DNA from 3 places in the Gemmobacter sp. 24YEA27 genome. Region 2 is predicted to be linked to each of the others. Evidence: riboswitches for the same ligand, from Rfam matches in the RefSeq annotation. Region 2 holds a riboswitch; each other region holds the start of a gene.
What was found. Region 2 has a riboswitch for cobalamin ahead of QNO18_RS02845 (CbtB domain-containing protein). Riboswitches for the same ligand answer to the same signal wherever they lie in the genome.
Positions count from the first base shown of each region.

Region 1: linked by a shared signal. The riboswitch ahead of QNO18_RS19710 (ABC transporter substrate-binding protein) and the one ahead of QNO18_RS02845 (CbtB domain-containing protein) in region 2 are both predicted to bind cobalamin.
Region 3: linked by a shared signal. The riboswitch ahead of QNO18_RS10590 (aromatic ring-hydroxylating dioxygenase subunit alpha) and the one ahead of QNO18_RS02845 (CbtB domain-containing protein) in region 2 are both predicted to bind cobalamin.

Region 1 is NZ_JASJPW010000002.1:452,827-455,082, forward strand. It holds gene QNO18_RS19705 (proline racemase family protein) at 1-427, shown strand, start outside; cobalamin riboswitch at 472-675, shown strand; gene QNO18_RS19710 (ABC transporter substrate-binding protein) at 903-1,862, shown strand; gene QNO18_RS19715 (iron ABC transporter permease) at 1,873-2,256, shown strand, end outside.
Region 2 is NZ_JASJPW010000001.1:563,330-565,585, reverse strand. It holds gene QNO18_RS02855 (cobyrinate a,c-diamide synthase) at 1-27, shown strand, start outside; gene cobA (uroporphyrinogen-III C-methyltransferase) at 24-743, shown strand; cobalamin riboswitch at 777-964, shown strand; gene QNO18_RS02845 (CbtB domain-containing protein) at 997-1,167, shown strand; gene QNO18_RS02840 (CbtA family protein) at 1,169-1,954, shown strand; partial or broken gene cobF (precorrin-6A synthase (deacetylating)) at 1,972-2,256, opposite strand, start outside.
Region 3 is NZ_JASJPW010000001.1:2,115,895-2,118,150, reverse strand. It holds gene thiD (bifunctional hydroxymethylpyrimidine kinase/phosphomethylpyrimidine kinase) at 1-372, opposite strand, end outside; TPP riboswitch at 446-552, opposite strand; cobalamin riboswitch at 693-908, shown strand; gene QNO18_RS10590 (aromatic ring-hydroxylating dioxygenase subunit alpha) at 1,035-2,256, shown strand, end outside.

The sequences.
Region 1 (2,256 bases), on a different contig from region 2:
CTCGGATGCCGGGACGGAACAGCTCGGTTTCCGTCACCCGACAAACCCGGACTGGAGGCATTACTCCTTCTGCCTTTTCGCGGGCGAGGTCACGCGCGAGGGCAATGACCTGCGCGCCGGTGCCGCCGTGGCGATCCGGCCCGGCAAGGTTGACCGCTCGCCCACCGGGACCGCGCTTTCCGCGCGGATGGCGGTGCTGCATGCGCGTGGCCAGATGTCTGAGGCCGACCGTCTGACCACCGTCTCGCTGATCGGGTCGGAGTTTCAGGGCCGCATCCTCGGCACCACCGATCTGGCGGGCACGGCGGCGATCCGGCCGGAAATCTCGGGGCGTGGCTGGGTCACCGGCATCCATCAGCATATGCTCGACCCATCTGACCCCTGGCCCGGCGGGTATCGGCTGTCGGACACCTGGGGCGCGCGCTGATCCGCATAACGCGATGCTTTGCCATTGAAGCGGGACGGGTTTGCCCATACTCAGGGCAGGTCGGTTTCCGCAAGGAATTGAAAGGGAATCCGTCATCCGCCTTTACAGGGGGATGAACCGGAACTGCCCCCGCAACTGTAGGCGGCGAGGGTCCGCGCGACAATGCCACTGTGGGAGAGCCCATGGGAAGGCTGCGCAGACCCAGTGACCCGCCAGTCAGGAGACCTGCCGACTCCTGTAACCAACTTGACCCGGACGGGGCGTCCGGGGAGGCGAGATATGATTTTGACCCGCAGATGCGCCACCGCATCCCGTGCCGCCAGCCTGCGCCAACCGCGCCGGGCCAGCTTTGTGCGTCGCGGTTTTCACGCTCTCCATCCGCTCCATCCCCCATCCCTCACGGAGATCCCGGATGCGATATTTCCCCAATACCCGTTTCTCACTGGCCGTCTCACTGGCCGCGCTCTGCTTTGGCATGCCTGCTTTGGCCGAGACCGGCTATCCGCTCAAGCTGCAGAATTGCGGGCTTGAGCTGAGCTTTGACAAGGCGCCGGAAAGCGCTGTGACGGTCGGCCAGGCGACGAGCGAGATCCTTTACACGCTGGGGCTTGGCGACAAGGTCGCGGGCACTTCGGTCTGGTTCACCGAAGTCCTGCCGGAGTTCAGAGAGCTGAACGACGGCATCGAACGGCTGGCCGATAATGACCCTTCATTCGAAAGCGTCGTCGCCAAACGCCCGGGGATCGTGACCGTGCAATATGAATGGCATGTCGGCCCGCAAGGCATCGTCGCAACGCGCGAGCAATTCGCCGATCTCGGCATTCCGGCCTATGTCCTGCCGTCCGACTGCATCGGGAAGGACAATACCGCAGGCTCGGACGGCACCCGGCTGGAACCCTATACGATGGCGGGGATCTATCTCGGCATCGAAGAGCTGGCGACGATTTTCAACATCACCGACAAGGGCACAGAGGTGGTCGCTGACCTGAAAGCGCGCGAGGCGGCGGCGGTCGCGGCGGCGAAGGCGCTTGATCTGAAAGAGGCCTCGGCGGTGTTCTGGTTCTCGTCGGCCGAGATGGATATCGACCCCTATGTTGCCGGAAACGGCGGTGCTCCGGCCTGGATGATGGCGTCTCTGGGGCTGAAGAATGTGGTCGAAAGCCCCGAGGAATGGCCGGTCGTGTCCTGGGAAACCATCGCGCGGGCCAATCCCGATGTGATCGTGATCGCCCGCATGGATCGCCGCCGGTTCGAGGCGGATGATCATGAAAAGAAACTGGAATTCCTGAAGTCCGATCCGGTGGTAAGCCAGATGGAGGCGGTGAAGAATGGTCGCATCGTGATCATCGACGCCCATGCAATGGACCCGTCGATCCGCAATATCGCGGCGCTGGAAGAGCTGGCGGCGGCGCTGCCGGCCTTTGATCTGAAATGATCTGCCAGAGATGAAACGCCCGGTCACCCCTGTTGCGCTAGCCGCCCATGTCGCTTTGCGCGCCATGGCGGGGGTGGCTATCCTGGCGATCGCCGTTCTGACGGGGGTGATCCTTGGCGAGACGCCGCTGCCCTGGTCGACAGTCTGGGCGGCCCTGGCGAATAATCTCTGGAATGCCGGGCTGCTGGTTGACCCGATCGATCAGGGCATCATCTGGGCCTATCGGGTGCCACGCACCCTGGTCGCTGCCGGATGCGGCGCGGGGCTGGCGCTGGCAGGTGTAGTGTTGCAGGCGCTGGTCAGAAACGCGCTGGCCGATCCTTATCTGCTGGGCGTCTCGGCGGGGGCATCCACCGGGGCGGTGGCGGTGACGATCATGGGCGTCGGCGCCGGG
Region 2 (2,256 bases):
TTCCACCTGATCGGAGCCGCCACATGAGCGAGATCGTCAGCTTTGTCTCCTCTGGCCCGGGCGATCCCGATCTGCTGACCCTGCGCGCGGTCAAACGGCTGCAAGCGGCGGATGTGGTGCTTTATGACGACCTCTCTGCCGGGCCGATCCTTGATCTGGCGGCGCCGGAGGCGGATCTGATTTCGGTCGGCAAACGGGCGGGGCGCGCCTCGCCGCGCCAGGATCATGTCAGCCGGCTCCTGGTCGATCATGCGCGTTCGGGCCTGAAAGTGGTGCGGCTGAAATCCGGCGATTCCGGCATGTTCGGCAGGCTTGAAGAGGAAATCACCGCGCTTAATGAGGCCGGGATCGGCTATGAGATCGTGCCCGGCGTCACCGCGCCCTCGGCTGCGGCGGCGGCGGCGGGGATCCCGCTCACGCGGCGGCTCAATGCGCGAAGGGTGCAGTTCGTGACCGGCCATGATGTGACCGGCGCGCTGCCCGAAAGCCTCAACTGGGCGGCTCTGGCCGATACCCAGGCGGTGACCTCGGTCTTTATGGCGCGGGCGACATTCCCGCAGCTGGCGGCAAAGCTGATCGCCGCCGGATTGGCGCCCGACACGCCCGCTTTGATGGCGCAGGGCGTCTCGACCCCGGCGCAATCCTTCCGCCGTGATACGGTTGCGGGCCTGGCCGCGTATCTTGAGGGCGCCGCCCCCGACCCGGCGCCGACCCTTATCCTCTACGGCGCGCTGGCGCCCTGACCAGAGCGGCTTGACCGGGCGTCACGCGCCTGTCACTCTCGATATCGTGAAGGTGCCGGGCGACCGGCATGGGAACAGGGCGGGGGAGACCCCGACCCGACCGCCCCCGCGACTGTGCGCAGCGAGCCGACCCCGTTAACCACTGTGGAGCAATCCATGGGAAGGAGGGCAGAGGCTGTGACCTGCAAGTCAGGAGACCGACCTTCGCATTTGATGGAACCGCCGTCGGGGATGACGGCAAGGAGTGATTCATATGTCCACCATTGCCCGCTCAGGCGCGAAGGCTGATGTCAAACTGGCGAATATCCTCGTCGTGGCGCTTTTGGGTGCTGCGCTGATCTTCGTCGCTGGCCTCGCCCAGTCGGAAACCCTGCATGACGCCGCCCATGATGTGCGTCACGCGGTCGGATTCCCCTGCCACTGATATGTTGCAAAGACTGCTGACCAGCGCGTTGATCGCTGGCGCTGCAGCGGGGCTGATTGCCGCCCTGTTGCAGCTTGTTTTCGTGCAGCCCGTGCTGCTTCATGCCGAGCTTTATGAGGGCGGCGAGCGCACCCATTTCGCGGCGGCCTCCGACCATCATCACGGTGAAGAACCAGCGCCGGAATCCACTGGGGCGCAGACAGAGCCTGCCGCCGAACCGGGCCATGCCCATGGCGCGGATGAAGCGCATGACCATGGCGAGGCGGCAGAGATCCCGGGTATCGGCTTTGACGCAGGCCGCGACGGGCTGTCGATCCTGTTCTCGATTATGGTCTATGCCGGCTATGGGCTGCTGCTTGTCGCGGCGATGGCCCTGTCCGAGAATAATGGCAACCGGGTCACCGCGCGCCAGGGTCTTCTCTGGGGGATCGCGGGCTTTGTCGCGGTGCAGATGGCGCCGGCTTTCGGCCTCTCGCCCGAGCTTCCGGGCATGGCCGCGGCCGATGTCAACGCCCGCGCGATCTGGTGGGTGGCGACAGTGATTGCGACCGGCATCGGTCTCTGGCTGATCGCATTCGGCAAAAACTGGGCGGTCTGGGCGGCGGCGATCCTGCTGATCCTCGCGCCCCATATCGTCGGCGCGCCGCATCCGCATGAGTTCACCGGCCCGACGCCGCCTGAACTGGCCGCGCAATTCGCCGGCCGCGCCATCGGGGTCGGTCTTGCGGTCTGGACGCTGCTCGGCCTTTTCGCAGCCTGGCTCTGGAGCCGTGGCCGCGAGGCATAAACCAGCTTCCCGGCGGCTTATGCCGCCGGGGATGTCCGGTCCAGAATATAGATATCCATGAGCCAGCCGTGCTCGGCCCGTGCCGCTTCGCGCCGGGCGAGGATACGCGGCCCCGCCTCGGCCAGCGGTCCGGCTTCGGTGATCTCATTCGCCATGCCGACAAAGGCGCCCCACCAGATCGAGATGCCTTCGGGCGCCAGATTCTGAAAGGCACAGCTGCCATCCAGCATCACCACTAGCCGCTCGACGCCCTCGGGCCAGCCCTCTTCGCGCAGCCGCCGCCCTGTGGTCACCAGAAACGG
Region 3 (2,256 bases), 1.6 Mb from region 2:
GCGCAGTGCTGCGACAGCCTCGGCCGCGAGCAACCGGTCACCGGATTTCGCCACCATCACCGGATCAACCACCAGGGCCAGATCGCGCCCTTTCAGCGCCGCCGCCACGGTCGCGACCAGTTCCGGATCGCCCAGCATCCCGATCTTCACCGCACCCACGGCAAGATCATCGAACACCGCCTCCAGCTGCGCCCGAACCAGCCGCGCCGGCAGGGCCATCACCGCGGTCACCGCCCTTGTGTTCTGGGCCGTGATCGCAGTGATCACGCTGGCGCCATAGACGCGCATTGCCGCGAAACTTTTAAGATCGGCCTGAATCCCCGCGCCGCCGCCGGAATCGGACCCCGCTATGGTCAAAGCTATCGCCGTCATCATGCCCCCAATGACCGGCGAAAAGATTTGGGGACACTGATGCCCGGGCAGGCCACAACGGGCCGCCAGAGACACGATCAGACCACCCGTTCCCTCCGCCGGTATGAACCGGATCAGGTTCGATGGGTTAGCCTTGCGGCCTCTCAGCCCCGGTTTCCCGGGACACCCCAACGAGTAAGTTGCCCAATCGTTAAGCGGAGCATTTTCGTTTGGCAACCGGCAAAATCCCGCTTTCTGCGCGAATGAGGCTGCTTACGGGGCCGCTGTCTGTTCCGCTTTGCGACATGTCGCAAACAGACAATCCCGCCCGCCGCACTGTGATCAATTCAGCCTCGCAAGGTGCCGCTGGCGACAGCGGAGAATTGGGAAGCCGGTGCGGTCCCGCAAGGGGCCAAAGCCGGCGCTGCCCCCGCAACGGTAGAGGCTGAGAGGCGCGACAAGGACCACTGGGCGGAGGAGCCCGGGAAGGTGTCGCGACCAGGGTTGAAAAGACCGCTCGCCAAGCCCGGAAACCAGCCTTGCACGAGATGTCGAGCCGCGGTGGGCGGCGAAGCGGCAACCGGCTCGCGGGTCCATCCCCGCGCGGGCCCTTCGCCGCCTGTTGTCCATCGCACGTCAAACCTGCCCGTGCGACCCGCCCGGGCTAACGCGAAGGACAGCAAATGCTGAGCCAGTCCGAAACCCTTTCCCGCCTGCTGGCACGCCGGAGCGGCTATGCCTTAGAGCGCGATTTATATTGTGATCCCGGGGTGTTGGAGGCCGATCTTCAACATATTTTGTATCGTGAATGGCTCTTTGCCATTCCGGGCTGCGAGCTGGAGAAACCCGGCGCCTTTGCCACGCTGCAGATCGGCGCCTATCCGGTGGTGATCATCAAGGGCAAAGACAATCGCATCCGCGCGTTCCACAATGTCTGCCGCCATCGCGGTCAGCGGCTTTGCGCGAAGACCAATGGCGCGACGACGAACCTTGTCTGCCCCTATCACCAATGGACCTATGACCTCGAGGGCAAGCTTATTTTCGCCCGCGATATGGGCGAGGATTTCGACCCTTCGAAGTTCGGGCTGAAGAAGGTGCACTGTGTCGATCTTGGCGGCATGGTTTTCATCTGTCTCGCCGAAGTGCCCCCTCCCATTTCCGACCTCGCGCCGAAGCTGATGTCGTATCTGGCCCCCTCGGGCCTTGCCGATGCAAAGGTCGCTTTCAGCTCGACCATCGTCGAAAACGGCAACTGGAAACTGGTGATCGAGAACAACCGCGAATGTTATCATTGCGGCGGCGCGCACCCGTCTTTGTGCCGGACCTATTCCGACAACCCGCGTATGACGGCGATGGAGGGGCCTGATTCGGCCTCGCCCGACATTATCGAACACTGGAAGCGCTGCGAGGCGGCCGGCCTGCCCTCGCGCTTCACCAACCACCCGCAGATGCAATGGCGGCTCGCCCGCATCCCCCTGCTGAACGGCGCCGAAAGCTATACGATGTCGACTAAGGCGGCGGTGGCGAAACGCATGGGCACCATGCCCTTCAACGATGCCGGCAGCCTTCTGTTCTTCCACTACCCGAACAGCTGGAACCATTTCCTCGGCGATCACGCCATCGTCTTCCGCATCCTGCCGATCAGCCCGACCGAGACGCAAGTGACCACGAACTGGCTGGTCCATAAGGATGCGGTCGAGGGCGTCGACTATGATCTCGAAACCCTCACCCGCGTCTGGCTCAACACCAATGACGAAGACCGCCAGGTGGTCGAGGAAAACCAGAAGGGCATTCTCTCTCCCGCCTATGAGCCCGGGCCCTATTCCCCGATCCAGGAAGAAGGGGTGATGCAATTCATCGACTGGTATGCCGGCATCATGACGGAACGCCTTGGCCCCGTTTCCG